Regions from separate parts of the Janthinobacterium sp. HH102 genome, predicted to be linked through region 1. Evidence: predicted binding sites of a transcription regulator. Region 1 holds the regulator's gene; each other region holds the start of a gene.

Evidence for each region. The regulator sigma-54, encoded in region 1, starts transcription at its own class of promoters, with help from an activator protein. The targets are predictions, from matches to a motif close to TGGCANGNAANCTGCTTT.
Region 2: the regulator sigma-54 is predicted to act here: its motif matches at 2,494-2,511, upstream of pedF (cytochrome c-550 PedF).
Region 3: the regulator sigma-54 is predicted to act here: its motif matches at 1,890-1,907, upstream of adh (aldehyde dehydrogenase).
Region 4: the regulator sigma-54 is predicted to act here: its motif matches at 3,279-3,296, upstream of JAB4_RS19635 (urease accessory protein UreD).

The regions. Positions count from the first base shown of each region.
Region 1 is NZ_CP062062.1:859,786-864,437, forward strand. Features, by position in the region: gene lptC (LPS export ABC transporter periplasmic protein LptC) at 1-563, shown strand, start outside; gene lptA (lipopolysaccharide transport periplasmic protein LptA) at 589-1,170, shown strand; gene lptB (LPS export ABC transporter ATP-binding protein) at 1,170-1,925, shown strand; gene JAB4_RS03915 (RNA polymerase factor sigma-54) at 1,930-3,408, shown strand; gene raiA (ribosome-associated translation inhibitor RaiA) at 3,478-3,837, shown strand; gene JAB4_RS03925 (enoyl-CoA hydratase/isomerase family protein) at 3,969-4,652, shown strand, end outside.
Region 2 is NZ_CP062062.1:1,371,788-1,376,439, reverse strand. Features, by position in the region: gene JAB4_RS06290 (TonB-dependent receptor) at 1-1,057, shown strand, start outside; gene JAB4_RS06285 (transporter substrate-binding domain-containing protein) at 1,113-1,946, opposite strand; gene pedF (cytochrome c-550 PedF) at 1,972-2,457, opposite strand; gene rtcA (RNA 3'-terminal phosphate cyclase) at 2,588-3,607, opposite strand; gene JAB4_RS06270 (RtcB family protein) at 3,624-4,652, opposite strand, start outside.
Region 3 is NZ_CP062062.1:1,377,027-1,381,678, forward strand. Features, by position in the region: gene JAB4_RS06290 (TonB-dependent receptor) at 1-495, opposite strand, end outside; gene JAB4_RS06295 (beta-propeller fold lactonase family protein) at 700-1,656, shown strand; gene adh (aldehyde dehydrogenase) at 1,993-3,513, shown strand; gene JAB4_RS06305 (DUF779 domain-containing protein) at 3,569-3,958, shown strand; gene JAB4_RS06310 (PQQ-dependent methanol/ethanol family dehydrogenase) at 4,008-4,652, shown strand, end outside.
Region 4 is NZ_CP062062.1:4,315,029-4,319,680, forward strand. Features, by position in the region: gene ureC (urease subunit alpha) at 1-1,678, opposite strand, end outside; gene JAB4_RS19625 (urease subunit beta) at 1,680-2,009, opposite strand; gene JAB4_RS19630 (urease subunit gamma) at 2,039-2,341, opposite strand; gene JAB4_RS19635 (urease accessory protein UreD) at 2,383-3,225, opposite strand; gene JAB4_RS19640 (GGDEF domain-containing response regulator) at 3,379-4,652, opposite strand, start outside.

The sequences.
Region 1 (4,652 bases):
TGGGCGCGGTCGTCGTCGCGCTGGCCAGCTTTTGGCTGCTTGAAGTGATGAACAAGAATGGCCAGGACATCAAGGCCAGCAAGAATTTGGGTGAGCCCGACTATTTCATCACCAATTTCAGCCTGGTGCGCATGGACTTGACGGGTAAGCCCAGCTATATCGTGTCGGGCAACAAGCTCACGCATTATCCGGCCGACGATTCGTCCGATATCGACCAGCCCTTCGTGCGCAAGCTCACGCCGGGCATGCCGCCGTTGAACATGAATGCGGAACTGGCGCATATCGACCAGGACAATACCCGGCTGCAACTGCACCGCAAGGTCGTGATCGACCGCGTGGCCAGTCCGAAGGCGCAGAACCTGACGGTCAGGACGGAAGCGCTGACGGTGTTTCCGGACGAAGAAAGAATGGAAACGGACGTGCCTGTCGATATCCTGACGGGCGCCTCGCGCATCAATGGTATCGGCATGAAGGCCAATAACGCCACCGGCGTGGTGGAAGTGCAGAATGCCTTGCGCATGGTCCTCCCGCCGAAACCGCGCCCGGCCGCGGCGGCAAAATGACAGAATGAAACAAGGAAACCATACTATGAAGAACATCTTGCTGTTGAGCGTATTTTCTCTGGCCCTCATGGGCGTGGCGCATGCCGAGAAGGCCGATTCCGAGAAGGAAGCCGTCATCACGGCGCGTAGCGGCCACGTCGATGACGTCAAGCAGATTCGTACCCTGACGGGCGACGTCGTGCTGGTCAAGGGCACGCTGACCATGAAGGCGGGCCGGGCCCTGATCACGGAAGACCCGCAAGGCTACCAGTTCATCACTTTCTGGGCCGATCCCGGCAAGCTGGCCACCTTCCGCCAGAAGCGCGATGGCGCCGGCGACCTGTGGGTCGAAGGCGAAGCGGAGCGCGTGGAATACGACAACAAGACGGAAGTGGTGAAACTGTTTTCCAAGGCCAAGCTGACGCGCCTGGAGGGCACGAAAGTGACGGATGTGGCCAATGGCGCCTTCATCTCGTACGACAGCCGCAAGGAAGTATTCAAGATGGAAAATTCCGACAGCGGCACCAGCACCTCCGATGGCGGCAGCGTGCGCATGGTGATCCAGCCGAAGACCAAGGCGCCCGCGGCGGAGAAAGCGCCGGCCACACCTGTGCCAGGAACGAAATAATGGACAATACCCGTTGCGGCAGCACCCTGATCGTTCGCGGACTGCAGAAAACCTATGGCAAGCGGCAAGTCGTGCATGATGTCTCGCTGCAAGTCGAATGCGGCGAAGTGGTGGGGCTGCTGGGCCCGAACGGCGCCGGCAAGACCACCTCGTTCTACATGATCGTCGGCCTGGTGCCGTCGGATGGCGGCAGCATCGACATCAGCGGCGTGGACATTTCCAGCCTGCCGATCCACCGCCGCGCACAGATGGGCCTGTCGTATCTGCCGCAGGAGGCGTCCGTGTTCCGCAAGCTGACGGTGGAAGACAATATCCGCGCCGTGCTGGAAATCCAGACCGTCGAAGGCCGTCCTTTGAAGAAGGCCGAGATCGAGGAACGCCTGGATAAACTGCTGGCCGACTTGCAGATTGAAAAGTTGCGCGAGAACCAGGCGCTGTCCCTGTCGGGCGGCGAGCGCCGCCGCGTGGAAATCGCCCGCGCCCTGGCCACCGATCCCCGTTTCGTGCTGCTCGACGAACCGTTCGCCGGCGTCGACCCGATCGCCGTGATCGAGATCCAGCGCATCGTGCGCTTCTTGAAGGAGCGCAATATCGGCGTGCTGATCACCGATCATAATGTGCGCGAGACGCTGGGTATCTGCGACCGTGCCTACATCATCAACCAGGGCTCGGTACTGGCGTCGGGACGCCCCGACGACATCATCGCGAACGAGTCGGTACGCCGGGTCTATCTGGGCGAACACTTCCGCATGTAAGCCAATGAAACAATCATTGCAGCTGCGCACTTCGCAGCACCTGGCACTGACGCCGCAGTTGCAGCAATCGATACGCCTGTTGCAATTGTCTACTCTGGAATTGCATCAGGAACTCGAGCAACTGCTGACGGACAATCCCTTGCTCGAGCGCCTCGACGATCCGCTCGACCGTTCGCTGCGCCTGCTGTCCGACGGGGCTTTGAGCTCCACGGCCGCGCCGGCCGAAGCGCCGCCCCAGCCGCCAGGCCAGGAGGCGCCCGCGGCGCCGGCCGAAGCGGAAACCTTTGACGGCGAGGCGGGCGAGGGCCCGGCCGCCGCGGATGGCGGCGACAGCGACTGGAGCGAAGCGAGCCGGGGCAAGGCGCCCGACGACGAAGATTCCCGCCCGCAACTGGAGGCCCATCACTGCACCCTGCGCGAACACCTGATGGAGCAGATGCGCGTGACGGTGCTCGAATTGCGCGACCGCGCGCTGGTCGAGCTGATCATCGACGCGCTCGACGACAATGGCTACCTGGAAGAGTCGCTCGACGACATCCTGGCGCGTCTGCCGGAAGAGCTGGAAATCGATGCCGACGAGATGCGCACGGCCTTGTCGCTGCTGCAAAGTTTCGATCCGCCCGGCGTGGGCGCGCGCAATGCGTCCGAATGCCTGGCGCTGCAAATCAAGCGCTTGCCGCACATTGCCATGGTGACGCGGCGCATGGCCCTCGTCATCGTGGAAAAGCACCTGGCCTGGTTTGCCCAGCGCGATTTCAACAAGCTGAAAAAAGCCCTCGATTGCGACGATGAAGACTTGCGTGAAGCGCAGACGGTAATTCGCCAGTGCAACCCGCATCCGGGCGCCGTGTTCGCTGCGGACGTGTCCGATTACGTGGTGCCCGACGTCGTCGTCAAGCGCGCGCGCAATGGCTGGCAAGTGACCCTGAACAACGACGTCATGCCGCGCCTGCGCGTCAATGCCATGTACGCCAACTTGCTCAAGCAGGGCAAGGGCGAGGGCGCCATGGGTGCACAGTTGCAGGAAGCCAAGTGGCTGATCAAGAATATGCGCCAGCGCTTCGACACGATTCTGCGCGTGGCGCAGGCGATAGTAGAAAGACAAAAGAACTTTTTCTCGCATGGGGCCGTTGCCATGCGCCCCCTTGTGCTCCGTGAAATAGCTGATACACTGGGTTTACACGAGAGTACTATCTCGCGGGTAACAACTCAAAAGTACATGCTGACCCCGCACGGCATGTTCGAGTTGAAATATTTCTTTGGTAGCCACGTCGCCACCGAAGCGGGGGGCGAAGCGTCATCGACGGCGATACGGGCATTGATCGTGCAACTGACAGGAGCAGAAGACCCTAAAAATCCTTTATCCGACAGTAAGATTGCGGACATGCTGGGGGAACAAGGCATGGTGATTGCGCGACGTACTGTTGCCAAATACCGGGAAGCATTAAAAATTCCGCCAGTGAGCCTGCGTAAGTGTTTGTAAGTTTTTTTCGGTTCCTCTGCGGGCCGGATACGATGGACCGCACGAACCCGATCATCTTTAGGAGTGTGTATGAATCTCACCATCAGCGGACATCATCTCGAAGTGACACCAGCCATCCGTGAATACGTACAAACGAAGCTGGAGCGCGTGAAACGTCATTTCGATCAAGTTATCGATATCGCCGTGATTCTGACCGTGGATAACCTCAAAGAGAAAGAAAAACGTCAAAAGGCCGAAGTCAACCTGCGTCTGAGTGGCAAAACTGTCTATGTGGAAAGCCTGGCGCACGACCTGTATGCCGCGATCGATACCCTGATCGACAAGCTCGATAGGCAAGTGATGAAATACAAAACCAAAGTGCAAGGGCACGGTAAAGAGGCGATCAAGCATCTGCCAGACAGTTCGGAAGAAGAATTCGCCCCCGCCTAAGCGGCCCGCGACTTTCAACCGGCTGTGATCAACTAAGGGCGCACATTGCGCCCTTTTTTGCGTCCAGCGAAACGCAATGTTCGCCGCGCAGGCGCTAGAATGTTTGCACTTTCACTTCTTTCCTGCCTGCCATGAGCGACCTCGTCCAGATTTCCATCCGCCACCGCACGGGCCACATCGTGCTCGACCGTCCGAAAGCCTTGAATTCCCTGTCGCTGGAGATGGTGCGCGCCCTGAGCGCGGCCTTGCTGGCCTGGCGCGACGATCCGCAGGTGGACGCCGTGGTGATCCGCTCCAGCAGCGAAAAAGCCCTGTGCGCGGGTGGCGACATCCGTTTCTTTTACGACGCGGGCCTGGCCACGCCGCAGGGCGGCAGCGCCTTGCTGGAAGATTTCTTTACGGAAGAATATGCTTTAAATCATCTGATTCACTTCTACCCGAAACCGTATATCGCCGTCATGGATGGGGTGGTGATGGGCGGCGGCATGGGCGTGGCGCAAGCGGGGCCCGGCAACCGCCTGCGCATCGTCACGGGCCGCACGCGCATGGCTATGCCGGAAGTCAATATCGGCCTGTTCCCCGACGTGGGCGGCAGTTACTTTTTATCCCGTCTGGCGGGTCAGCTGGGCCTGTACCTGGGCTTGACGGGTTTGACGATCAACGCGGCCGACGCCCTGTACACGGGCCTGGCCGACGTGTATCTGCCCGAGGCGCAGATGGGGGCGCTGCTGGCCCTGTTCGAGTCCACGCCGGGCGAAGGCTTGCCGGTCGCCATCAAGGCGCTGGCGGCGCCTTTCCAGGCCGAGGCGGGCGCT
Region 2 (4,652 bases), 510 kb from region 1:
TGTGAACCAGCTGGCAGGCGGCAAGCTGAGCACCACCATCGGCATCGACTATGGCCGCTCCAGCGATGACCGCACCGGCTATGAGAATTACATCGGCAACACGTTTGGCGTGAAGGGCAAGCTGCGCCGCGACGAGCAGGATGTCGTCTCCAGCCTCGATCCGTATATCCAGACAGAATGGCAGAGCGGGCCATGGCTGCTCAGCGCAGGTGTGCGCTACAGCAAGATGAAAGTGTCGGTCAACGACCGCTTCCTCGGCAATGGCGACGACAGCGGCAGCCTGGAGTTCAGCCACACGACACCGGTGCTGGGCCTGCTGTATAAACTGACGCCCAACGTCAACGTGTACGCCAGCGCCGCGCGCGGTTTCGAAGCACCCACCCTGAACGAACTGTTTTACTCGGGCACGGGCGGCGGCTTCAATTACCAGCTGAAACCGGCCACCAGCACCAACCTGGAAGCGGGTATCAAGGCCAGGATCGCGAACAACACGCATGTGAACGCGGCCGTGTTCCAGATCAAGACCAACGATGAACTGGTGGTCGACAGTTCCAGCGGCGGGCGCACCAGCTACCGCAATGCGGGCAAGACCTTGCGTCAGGGGATGGAAGTGTCGCTCGACTCCAGCTTGCCGTACGGTTTCACGACAAAAGTGGCGCTGACCAGCCTGCACGCCGTGTATGACCAGGCGTTCGGCAGCGTACGCGAAGGCAGCCGCTTGCCGGGCGTGCCCAGCGCTAACCTGTTCGCGGAACTGGCCTGGAAAGACACGCTGGACCGTTTCGGCGCGGCAGTGGAAAGCGTGGCCAGCAACCAGGTCTACGCGGAAGACAGCAACAGCGAAAAGCCGGCACCCGGCTACACGGTGTTCAATGCCCGCTTCAACGCCAAACAAAACGTAGGGAATTGGCGCTTCAAGGAGTTTGCCCGCCTGAATAATCTTTTCGACAAGACCTACGTGGGCTCCGTCATCGTCGGCGACAGCAACAAGCGCTACTATGAAGCGGCGCCGGGGCGCAACTGGTTGTTAGGCGTCAGCGCCATGTATTCCTTCTAATTAAAAAGCCCGCGCATCGGAAGATGCGCGGGCTTTTCAACGAGAGCAAGCTAAATCAGGGCCGCGCTTCCTTCACGCCATGCTTCTCAAAGATGGCTTTCAATTCACCGCTGGCCGCCATCTCGTTCATGGCCGCCTGCAGTAACTTGGCCACGTCGAGCTGTTGCTTGCTGACGGCCAGGCCCACGGCCCAGCCGGCACGCGGCAAGCGGGCGAACGCCACTTCATTCATGGGGAAAGCGGGATCGCTTTTCAGCACCGATTCGATTTCCGATCGGTTGGCCAGCACGGCGTCGAGCTGGCCGGCCTGCAATTGCTGCAAGGCTTCGGCGGCCGTATCGAAGATGCGCACATCGTCGCGGTATCTGCCATTGTCTTCGCCCAGCATCAGCATGGCCGCGATCGACACCTTTTCCACGCCGATACGCTTGCCTGCGAGGCTGGCGACGCCATCGAATTGCGGTACGGCTTGCGCGCTGCGCGTCAGGCGCACGGTTTCCACGTAGTACGGCGCGAATATCTCGACCTTGTCGTTGTCCGCCATCAATTTCTTGTCGACCGGCACGTGCAGCATTACGTCGGCGGGACCATAGCCGAGGTAATGCCCCTTCCACACCATATTGCGCAAGTCGTCGTTGAGGTTTTCGCCGGCGGGAAAGGGCAGCAAGCTCAGTTTCAGCCCCAGCTTTTTCGCCAGCGCTTCGGCGATGTCGATATCGATGCCCGCGCCCTTGTCGGAAAACGGCGCGAACTCGTTATACACAGCCACCTTCAGGCTGCCCGACTGCTGCACTTTCTGCCAATCGGCGCGCGCCGGCGCGGCCGCGCACAGCGCCATGCAAGCGAGCGAGAGCATCGCGCGCGCGCCACGGAGTTGAAATGAACGCATGGAACTCCTTCGTTATCAGTTCGACCTAATTAGACTCGCGGCGGGTTTCCAGGTAGGTCTTGATGGCCCACATCGCTTCCTGGTTGAATACGCCCTCGAACGGCGGCATGTACACGGCGCCATTACGCACTTTACCGTGACGGATGGTCGCCAGGAAATAATTATCCGTTTCCTTGTAGCACGCCTGTTTCTTTGTCTCATTCTTGATACCGAAGCAATCACGGTCCAGCTGGCGCAAGTCCGGCGCGATGCCGCCCGAAATGGCTTCGATGCCGTGGCAGCGCGCGCAATTCTGGTTATAGGCCGAGGTGCCCACCGTCAGGGCCAGCTTGTTGCCGCGATACGGGTTTTGCTCGAGCCACTTGTCGCCCACCTTGGGCAAGCCCGTGGTGTCGACGCCTTGCGGCGTGACATTGCCGTGCGCATAGGCATGCGGCAAGGTCAGCAGGGAGGTGAGGGCAACGGCGCCGGCGGCGGCCACGCCGAGCAGAGTACGGATGGAATAGGTCATGCTGGTCTCCTTGGTTTTTTTAGTGAATATCCAAGAAGAGCAAATGCCATGCCATGCGTATATGCCCCACATCGGGCCGCCCATGTATCAATTTGGAGCAGCTGCAACAGCGATTGTGTCACCGCGCGCGTCAGGCGGCGGCCACCGTGCAGATGCTGCCCTGCGCCTGCTGCTCGAAAGTGATACGCACGGGCAAGAAGCGGGCAATCACGTCCGCATTCGTCAACGCATGCTGCGACACCTTGTTGCAACTGAAGCTACCGCCGCCGGCCAGCGCCATCGGCAGCAAGAGCTGGTCCGCCAGGTGCTCGCCCACGGCCGCGTCCGTCTTGAGATAGGCGCGCACCTCGTTCAACAGGCGCTTGGCCACGGATTCGGCCAGCAAGTGCTTTTCGCCGAACGACGTAAATACTTCCGTGACGTGCTCATGTTCCAATGTCAGCAACAGGACGTTGCCCGGTCCCTGCTCCGCCGGCAAGCCGACGAGACGCAGCTGCTTGCCGCTCCAGCCCATGCCGTCGGCGACACGCTCGAGCTCGCGCTGCGCCACGTTCACATGCACGCCCGCCACCACGCTTTCCGCATACCCGGCCTTCCGCTCGCCGCGCTGCAGCAGTGAAATGGGCCGCAAACGCTGGCACGGTTGCACGGTGGCCAGCACCTCGCCACCACCTGCGGGATGAAAGCCATAGCGCTGCTGCGTAATCTCCACCTCGGCGCCCATCTGTTCCAGGATGCGGCCATACGCGCGCTGCAAAAAATGCACGGGCGGCGCCATGGCATTGTGCGTGCCGCCGCTGATGCGCACGGTAGACGGCCCATCCGCATACAGCAGAGCCGGCAGCAAGGTTTGCAACACCAGGGTGCAGCTGCCGGCGCTGCCGATGGCAAAGCGGTAATCGCCGCCGCGTATGGGGCCAGGCACGAATTCCAGGCTGGCTGCGCGCAGCACCACCGGCGTCGTGCGCGCCCCGCAAATGGCGGTCGCTGCCTGCACGGCCAGCAAATGCTGGCGCAACAAGCCGGGCTTGTCCCGCCCCGCGCGAATATTCGTCAGCCGGAACGGCTGCCCCGTGATCATCGACAGGCTCAGCGCCGAGCGCAAAATCTGTCCGCCGCCTTCACCTTGCGCTCCATCAATTTCTATCATCTGTACTTTCTCTTTATTAACCTTTGACGCAAACGACCTGCTTCAGGATATGCACGACGTCGACCAGCTCGCGCTGTGCCAGCATCACCGCATCGATATCCTTGTAGGCCATTGGAATTTCATCGATCACGTTTTCATCCTTGCGGCATTCCACGCCTTGCGTGGCGCGGATCTGGTCGTCCAGGTTGAAGCGCCGCTTCGCTTCCGTACGGCTCATCGTGCGTCCCGCGCCGTGGCTGCAGCTATGGAAACTGTCCGCATTACCCTTGCCGCGCACGATAAAACTCTTCGCGCCCATGGAACCGGGAATGATCCCCAGTTCGCCGGCGCGGGCCGAGACGGCGCCCTTGCGCGTGACCAGCACGTCCTTGCCGAAGTGGTGCTCCTTCTGCACATAGTTATGGTGGCAGTTGACGGCTTCCACATGCGTCTGGAACGGCTTATGGATGACCGTGCGCACGGCCGCGATCAGGTTTTGCATCATCACTTCGCGGTTGTTGCGCGCGAAACGCTGGGCCCAGCCCACCGCTTCCACGTAATCGTCGTAATGCTGCGTGCCTTCGGCCAGATAGGCCAGGTCCTGGTCGGGCAGGTTGATGAAGTGGGTACGCATATCCTGCTTGGCCAGTTCGATGAAATGCGTACCGATGGCATTGCCCACGCCGCGCGAACCGGAATGCAGCATGAACCATACAGAACCCTGTTCATCGAGACAGACTTCGACGAAGTGGTTACCGCTGCCCAAAGTTCCCAGGTGACGATAGTTATTCGTGTTCTTCAGCTTGGGCGTTTTCAGGCAGATGGCGTCGAATTCATCCTTCAGCTGCAGCCACGCGGCATCAACCACCGAGGGCGGCGTCTGCCAGGAACCCTCGTCGCGGCCGCGGTGACCGCGCGTCTTCGGCGACATCCCGTGTGGAATGGCGCGCTCGATGGCGCTGCGCAGCGGCCCCAGATTATCGGGCAAATCGCTGGCCGTCAGCGTGGTTTTCGCCGCCATCATGCCGCAACCGATATCGACGCCCACTGCCGCCGGAATCACGGC
Region 3 (4,652 bases), 520 kb from region 1:
GACCACGCCGCCCGAATGGTTGCCGTAGATGGCAGAAAACGGCCCGCGCAGCACTTCGATGCGCTCGGCCGTATCGAGGTTGAAGGTGGCAGCCTGGCCTTGCCCGTCGGGCATGCTGGCGGGAATGCCATCGCTGATCAGCTTGACGCCGCGCACGCCGAAGGCCGAGCGGGCGCCGAAGCCGCGCGACGAGATTTGCAAGTCTTGTGCGTAGTTTTGGCGGTTTTGTACGACCAGACCCGGCACGGCGGCCAGCGCTTCCGAGGCATTGACGCGGATTTGGCCGTCCTGGATGCGGGTGCTGTCGACGACGTCGATGGACGCGGGCACTTCCTGGCTGGGGTGGGCGATGCGGCTGCCGCTGATGACCACCGTATCCATGAGTTGCCCGGCGGCCAAGTCAGCGGGCTCGGCGGCAAAGACGTGGGGGGCCAGGGTGGCGCTGCCGGCGACAAACAGGCTGGCGATGGTGTTCAGGCGGAAACGATGCTGCATGCGGATTCTCCAATGTGAATAAAAGCCTGCTTGAGCGCGTGAGCGGCGCAGGTCTGCATAGTTGTATCAAGCAATATGCCTGCCATGTCTCCATTGGTGGGCGGAAATTATACGCGTGTCAGTGGCACGGCGTTTGCATGCAGCAATTATCAGATGCGCCGCTACCGCGCGCTTTTCCTGTGTTTTGCCATTGAAAAGGTGATTATGCCCAACTTCTTCCCGCGCTTGCGCCAGGTGTGCTGGCTGCTGCCTGCGCTCTTCAGCACGGCCCTCCAGGCCGCTCCTTTTGCCTATGTCCCCAATGAAAAATCGGGCACCGTGAGCGTGATCGACACGGCGACCGACCAGGTCGTGCGCCAGATCGCCGCAGGCAAGCGTCCGCGCGGCATTGCCGCCGACCCCACCGGGCGGCAATTGTTTGTCACCGATGCGGCCAGCAGCGCCTTGCTGCTGATCGATAACGAAGCTGGCGCACCAGTCCGCATGGTGGCGCTGGGCAAGTCGCCCGAAGGCGTGAGCGCCTCGCACGACGGTCGTTACGTGGCCGTGGCCGTCGAGGAAAACAATAGCGTGGCCTTGCTCGATGGCCAGACGGGCGTCGTGCTTGCCGATATCAAGGTGCAGGGACGCAACCCGGAACATGCCGTGTTCAGTCCCGATGGGCGCTGGCTGCTGGTCAGTGCGGAAGAGGCCGAGCAAGTCGATGTCATCGACGTGGCGCAACGCCGCCAGGTCGCGTCCATTGCCGTGGGCTTGCGTCCGCGCGGCATCGGCTTCAGTCCGGATTCGGGCCTTGCCTACGTGGCGTGCGAACTGGTCAATGCCGTCTACGTGATCGATATGACGGCGCGCAAGGCCATTGCCACCATTCCAGCGGGCAAGAATGCCAACGGCATCGCGGTCCATCCCGGCGGCAAGCAAGTGTATGTCTCGAACGGCATCGACGGTACGGTGATGGTGATCGATACGGCCAGCAAGCAGGTGACGGCCACCATTCCCGTCGGCAAGCGCCCGTGGAACATGGCCATCACGCCCGACGGGGCCAAGCTGTACGTGGCCAATGGCCGCTCGAACAGCGTCTCCGTCATCGATACGGCCAGCGCGCGCAAGGTGGCCGATATCGCCGTGGGCGAATTGCCATGGGGCGTGGTGATTCGGTAGCGGTACAGGAACAGGTGTTCCAGTCTGGTACACCTGTTCCATTGTGCAGCGGCGCAGGGGAGATGCCGCAGGGCTGGCCCGGATTGGAACAGGATGCCTTCACCTTGTTCAAAACGCAAACAGGCCCGCTCCCGCGGCTCAAGCCCGGGCATGCGCCGAAAAGCGCACCGGCATTGACGCCGCGCCCTTGCAACAAGGGCAAAAGCGGCTAAGTTTGTAGTGGGATGGCGAGCTGGCACGGCATTTGCGGAAGACTGCGTGTACTCACCCCATCTGTACCAGGACGTTTGATTTTAATTAAGTAATTCCATTCTAATTAACCCGATAGAGGACGACATGAATCTCGCAGACATCAGCAAACTGGGCGTAGCCAATCCCTTCAAACAACGCTATGACAATTACATCGGCGGCAAATTCGTTGCACCAGTAAAAGGTGAATACTTTCCTAACATTACGCCGATCACGGGCTTGCCGTTTTGCGAAATCGCCCGTTCCACGACGGAAGACGTCGAGCTGGCGCTGGATGCCGCGCATGCCGCCAAGGAGGCCTGGGGCAAGACTTCGCCTGCCGAGCGCGCCAATATCCTGAACCGCATCGCCGACCGCATCGAACAGAACCTGAGCCTGATCGCCACGGCGGAAACGATCGACAACGGCAAGCCGATCCGCGAAACGATGAATGCCGACATTCCGCTGGCCATCGACCATTTCCGTTACTTCGCCGGCTGCATCCGCGCGCAGGAAGGTTCCGTCGCGCAAATCGATGCGGAAACCTATGCCTACCACTACCACGAGCCGCTGGGTGTCGTGGGCCAGATCATTCCGTGGAATTTCCCGATTCTGATGGCCGTGTGGAAACTGGCGCCAGCCCTGGCCGCCGGCAATTGCGTCGTCCTGAAACCGGCCGAGCAGACCCCCGCTTCCATCATGGTGTTGATCGAGCTGATCGGCGACCTGCTGCCACCGGGCGTGTTGAACATCATCAACGGTTTCGGCCTGGAAGCGGGCAAGCCGCTGGCCTCGAGCAAGCGCATCGCCAAGATCGCCTTCACGGGTGAAACAGGCACGGGCCGCCTGATCATGGGCTATGCCGCGCAAAACCTGATTCCCGTCACCCTGGAGCTGGGCGGCAAATCGCCGAACATCTTCTTTGAAGACGTGATGGATGCGGACGACGAGTATTTCGACAAGTGCCTGGAAGGCTTTGCGATGTTCGCGCTGAATCAAGGCGAGGTGTGCACCTGCCCATCGCGCGTGCTGATCCAGGAATCGATCTACGAGAAATTCATCGAACGGGCCCTGAAGCGCGTGGCCGCCATCAAGCAGGGCAATCCGCTCGATTCTTCCACCATGATCGGCGCCCAAGCGTCGCAGGAGCAGCTGGAAAAAATCCTGTCCTACCTCGACATCGGCCGCCAGGAAGGCGCCGAGGTGCTGGCTGGGGGCGAGCGCAACACGCAGGCGGGCGACCTGGAAGGCGGCTATTACGTGCGTCCGACCGTGTTCAAGGGGCACAACAAGATGCGCATCTTCCAGGAAGAAATTTTTGGACCGGTCGTGTCCGTGACCACCTTCAAGGATGAAGCTGAAGCGCTGGCGATTGCCAACGATACCTTGTACGGCTTGGGCGCCGGCTTGTGGACGCGTGACGGTTCGCGCGCCTTCCGCATGGGCCGCGCCATCCAGGCGGGCCGCGTGTGGACCAATTGCTATCACCTGTATCCAGCCCACGCCGCGTTCGGCGGCTACAAGCAATCGGGTATCGGCCGCGAAAACCATAAGATGATGCTCGACCACTACCAGCAAACGAAGAACTTGCTGGTGAGCTATAGCCCGAAAGCGCTGGGCTTCTTCTAAACCGGCAACAGGCGCCGCGCCCGTAGTCCAGGCGCGGCGCGCAGAAAGGGGTGCCATGAGTGCAGCAATTGCCAGGGTGGTCGCCACCGATGCGGCGCTGGAAATGATGGACAAGTTGCGCCAGCGTCACGGCCCGCTGATGTTTTTCCAGTCGGGCGGCTGCTGCGACGGCAGTGCGCCCATGTGCTACGCGCTGGGCGAGTTCGATGTCAGCGATACCGATATCTATCTCGGCAATTTGAATGGCGCACCGTTCTACATGGGACTCGAGCAATTCGAGTACTGGGAGCATACCCAGTTGATTATCGATGTGGTCGATGGCAATGGCGGAATGTTTTCACTCGACAACGGCACGGGCAAGCGCTTTTTGACGCGCTCGCGCCTGTTCACCGATGAAGAGTGCGCCTTGCTGCATGCGCAGCCGCACGACCACGGCAGCACCTGATACATACACATACTAATAACAGAGGGAGATGATTGTGCAGAAAAAAATCATGGGGATACTCATCGGTTTGGGTGTGGCATCGCTGGCCCAGGCGGCCGACGTGGGCAATGTCACCACCGCCATGCTCGACAGCACGGCAAAGAATCCGTCCAGCGTGCTGTCGTTCGGCATGGGCACGCAGGGCCAGCGCTATTCGCCTTTGACGCAGATCAATGACAAGACCGTGGCCAAGCTGGTGCCGGCCTGGTCGTTCTCGTTTGGCGGCGAAAAACAGCGGGGCCAGGAATCGCAGCCGTTGATTCATAACGGCAAGATGTTCGTCACGGCATCGTATTCGCGCATCTTTGCCGTCGACTTGAAAACGGGCGCCAAGCTGTGGAAGTATGAGCACCGCTTGCCGGACGGCATCATGCCCTGCTGCGACGTGGTCAACCGCGGTGCCGCCCTGTACGGCAACCTGGTGATCTTCGGCACGCTGGACGCCTACCTGGTGGCGCTGGACCAGAATACGGGCAAGATCGTCTGGAAGGAGAAAGTCGACGACTATGCGGCCGGTTACTCGATGACGGCAGCGCCGCTGATCGCCGAAGGTTTGCTGCTGACGGGCGTGTCGGGCGGCGAATTCGGCATCGTCGGCCGGGTCGAGGCGCGCAACCCGATGACGGGCGACCTCGTGTGGAGCCGTCCGACGGTG
Region 4 (4,652 bases), 2.9 Mb from region 1:
CCATGGGCAGCACGGCGGCCGCCTCGCACACGAGCAGCTGGCCGTCGGCGCGCACGGCGTAGGTTTCCGGGTCCACTTCCATGTGCGGCGTGGCGCCGTTGTGGATCATGTCGTGCTTGCGCAAGCCGCGCATGTTCTTCACGGCGATGACGGATTTATTGAGTTTGAGCTGGTGCCCGATATCGAGGTCGTAGGCCGCCTGCGAGACAAAGGTGAACGATTTTTTCAGGCCGCCGCCGAAGGCGCCGAACATCATGCGGTAATGCACGGGCTGCGGCGTGGGGATCGAGGCGTTCGGGTCGCCCATCTGCGCGGCGGCGATCATGCCGCCTTTTAAAATCATCGATGGCTTGACGCCGAAAAACGCGGGCTTCCACAGGACGATGTCGGCGATCTTGCCCGCCTCTATGGAACCGACCACGTGCGAAATCCCGTGCGTGATGGCCGGGTTGATCGTGTACTTGGCGACGTAGCGCTTGGCGCGGAAATTGTCGCTGCGTGCCGTGTCGGGCGCCAGGGCGCCCCGCTGCACCTTCATCTTGTGCGCCGTCTGCCAGGTGCGCATGATCACTTCGCCGACTCGCCCCATCGCCTGCGAATCGGACGACATCATCGAGATGGCGCCGATATCGTGCAGAATGTCTTCGGCGGCGATGGTTTCGCGGCGGATGCGCGACTCGGCAAAGGCCACGTCTTCGGCAATGGCCGGGTCCAGGTGGTGGCACACCATCAGCATGTCCAGGTGCTCGTCGAGCGTGTTGACGGTGAAGGGGCGCGTGGGGTTGGTCGACGAGGGCAGCACGTTGGACTGGCCCACGGCGGCGATGATGTCGGGCGCATGGCCGCCGCCCGCCCCTTCCGTGTGAAACGTGTGGATGGTGCGGTCCTTGAAGGCGGCCAGGGTGTGCTCGAGAAATCCGCCCTCGTTGAGGGTGTCGCTGTGCAGCGCCACCTGGATATTCATGCGGTCCGCGACGGACAGGCAATTGTCGATGGCGGCCGGCGTGCTGCCCCAGTCCTCGTGCAGTTTCAGGCCGATGGCGCCCGCGCGCACCTGTTCTTCCAGCGGCAGCGGCAAGCTGACGTTACCTTTGCCCATGAAGCCCAGGTTCATCGGAAAGGCGTCGGCGGCCGTCAGCATGGCGTGCAAGTGCCACGGTCCCGGCGTGCAGGTGGTGGCGGCCGTGCCCACGGCCGGCCCCGTGCCGCCGCCCAGCATGGTGGTCACGCCGCTCATCAGGGCTTCCTCGATCTGCTGCGGGCAGATGAAATGGATGTGCGTGTCGACGCCGCCGGCAGTGACGATCATGCCTTCGCCGGCGATGATTTCCGTGGCGCCGCCGATGGGGAGCGTGACGCCGGGCTGGATATCGGGGTTGCCCGCCTTGCCGATGCCGAAGATCAGCCCGTTTTTCAGGCCGATGTCGGCCTTCACGATGCCCCAGTGGTCGAGGATGACGGCATTCGTGATGACGGTGTCCATCACCTCGGCCGCGCAGCGCTGCGACTGGCCCATGCCGTCGCGGATCACCTTGCCGCCGCCGAATTTCACTTCTTCGCCGTAGATCGCGTAGTCATGCTCGATCTCGATGAACAGTTCCGTGTCGGCCAGGCGGATGCGGTCGCCCTTGGTGGGGCCGAACATCTCGGCATACGCGCTGCGGGGAATGCTGGCCATCTCAATCCTTTCCCGGTGGTGTGTCTTGCAGTTCGCCCATCACTTCGCCGTTGAAGCCGTAGACCTTGCGTTCGCCCGCCAGCGCCACCAGTTCCACCGTGCGCTGCTGGCCCGGTTCGAAGCGCACGGCCGTGCCGGCCGTGATATTGAGGCGCATACCGTAGGCACGCCAGCGCTCGAAGGCCAGCGCCGGATTGACTTCAAAAAAGTGAAAGTGCGAGCCGACCTGGATGGGCCGGTCGCCACGGTTGGCCACCACCACGGTGGCCGTGGCGCGCCCCGCATTCAAGCTGATTTCGCCTTCTTCCAATTGGTATTCGCCTGGGGTCATGAGGGGCTCCTGTCAATGTCGCTTGTAGGTTACGGTATCGGGTGGTGCACGGTCACCAGCTTGCTGCCATCGGGGAACGTCGCTTCCACCTGGATGTCGGGGATCATCTCGGCGATGCCGTCCATGACGTCGGCGCGCGAGAGTATCTTGGTGCCGTCCGACATCAGCTGCGCCACCGACTTGCCGTCGCGCGCGCCCTCCATGATGGCGGCGCTGATCAGGGCCACCGCTTCCGGGTAATTCAATTTCAAGCCGCGCGCCAGGCGCCGTTCGGCCAGCAGCGCGGCCGTAAAAATGAGCAGCTTGTCTTTTTCGCGGGGAGTCAGATCCATGGTTTTCCTTGCGCTTCTTTCCTGATTAAGTGTTCCAGATGCTAAGTGTTCCAGATGCGGGGCACGACGGCGTCGCGTCCCAGCATGGCGGGGCGCAGCAACTGCCAGGCGGCCAGCATGATGCGGCGCGCCGCCTCGCTGTCGCCGCACAGCAGGCGCACCACCACCAGCGATTTCATGTGCGTGGCGCCAAACGCGGCTCCTTCCGGCACGGCGATGTCGCGCACGGCCGCCAGCACGGCGGAAGAAACGGGCCGGCCGACGGCGATCAGGGTGGCGCATACCGTGTGCCCGCCCAATCCCAGCGGGCTGGCCATCAGGGCGCCGCCGGCAGCCAGCACACCCTGCTCCCACCACAGCAGCTTGCCGCCGCGGCGGATCTGCACCTGCTGGCTGATGCTGCCCGTGTTAAAAATTTCGCCTGCGGCGCTGCGGCCCAGGCAAACGATGTCGCAGCCGATGTAGCCGGCGTCCGCCGCCAGGTCCACCTCATGGCGCAGGCGCACGCAGGCCTGGTCGAAGAAAATGCTTTCCTGCGGCAGCCACTCGATGGCGGCGCCGCTGCCCGCGCGCAGCACGATGTGCTGGCCCGAGACATGGCCGTTGGCGCGGTACCATTTGGCGGCGCCCGGCGACGTGAGCAAGGCGTGTGCGCCCTCGCCCGCCGTGGCGTCGACGGCCAGCTGGTCGCCGCCCACCACGCCGCCGGGCGGATGGATGATGATGGCGTGGCAGACGGCATCGCCTTCCGGATACAGGGGCTTTTGCACGCGCAGGGGGCCGCTGTGCGTGCGTTCGACGAGGCGGCTGACGCCATCGTGCAGCGCGAAGCCCAGGCGCAGGTGCGCCTGCCAGGCGCCGTGTGCGCTGGCTGGTGGAGGCATGACTGGGTGGCTGCTGTCTGGCATGCGGGCAATCGCGTAAATAAGCGATTACCTAAGCAGGATATGTGCCAGCATCAGGTGAAGGAAACGTGAGAATTGTGCACCGCGTTGCAGCGAATGCACCGCCATAGTGCAGCGACCGCACCGCGGCGCTTATGCCTCGGCCATGGCCAGGGTGCGCCGTTCGCGCAGCAAGGCCGTAAACAGTGCGGCGCCCAGGGGGCGGCTGAAATAATAGCCCTGCATTTCGTCGCAGCCGTGTTCCGTCAGGAAGGCGACCTGCTCGCGCGTTTCCACGCCTTCGGCGATGACGCGCATGTCGAGGTTGTGCGCCAGCGAGATGACGGAACGGGCGATGGCCGCGTCGCTGCTGCTGGTGGTGACGTCGTCGACAAAGGATTTGTCGATCTTCAGCACGTCGATGGGAAAGCGCTTCAGGTAACCGAGGCTGGAATAGCCGGTGCCGAAGTCGTCGAGCGAAATGCCTACGCCGATGTCCTTCAGGCGCGTGAGGGCCGCCACGGCCTTGTCCGGGTCGCCCATCACCGTGCTTTCCGTGATCTCGATGCCCAGGCAGGCGGGCGCGATGCCGTACTTGCGCAGGGCCGCCTCGACGAAGGGCACCGTGCGGTCCTGCGCGAACTGCTTGCCGGACAGGTTGACGGCCACCTTGATGCTGCCCAGGCCCGCATCGTGCCACACGCGGATCTGCGCACACACGCTTTCAAGCACCCATTCTCCGATAGCCGTGATCAAGCCATATTCCTCGGCCAGCGCGATGAACAGGCCGGGCGGCACCTTGCCCAGCACAGGATTATTCCAGCGCAATAACGCTTCCGCGCCCAGCATGGCGCCCGTGCGCAAGCACATCTGCGGCTGGTAATGCACTTCGAATTCATCGCGGCCGATGGCGCCGCGCAGCTGCTGCTGCATGGCCAGGCGGGCGCGGATATCGCTGCCCATGCGCTCCGTGAAGAAGGCGTAGTGGTCGCGCCCCATTTCCTTGGCGCGCACGAGGGCCGTGTCGGCGTGGCGCAGCACGTCGTCGAGGCTGTCGCCGTCTGCCGGGCACATGGCGATGCCGATGCTGGTGGTCAGCGCCAGGCGCTCGCCGTCAACACTCAATTCTTCGCGCAAGCCGGCCAGGATGGTTTGCGCCAGCCCCAGGGTACGTCCCAGCAGGGCATCGTCCTGCAGCAGGATCTGGAATTCGTCGCCGCCCTGGCGCACCACGGTGTCACCCTCGCGTACGCAGCCGGACAGGAAGCGCGCCACCACCTGCAGCGCCTTGTCGCCGACGGCCTGGCCGTGCGAATCGTTGATGTTCTTGAAGCGGTCCAGGTCCAGGCACATCAGCACCACCTGCTGGCTGTCGCGCACGGCGTTCGCGCGCGCCTGTTCGAAGCGCTCGCGCAGCAGCACGCGGT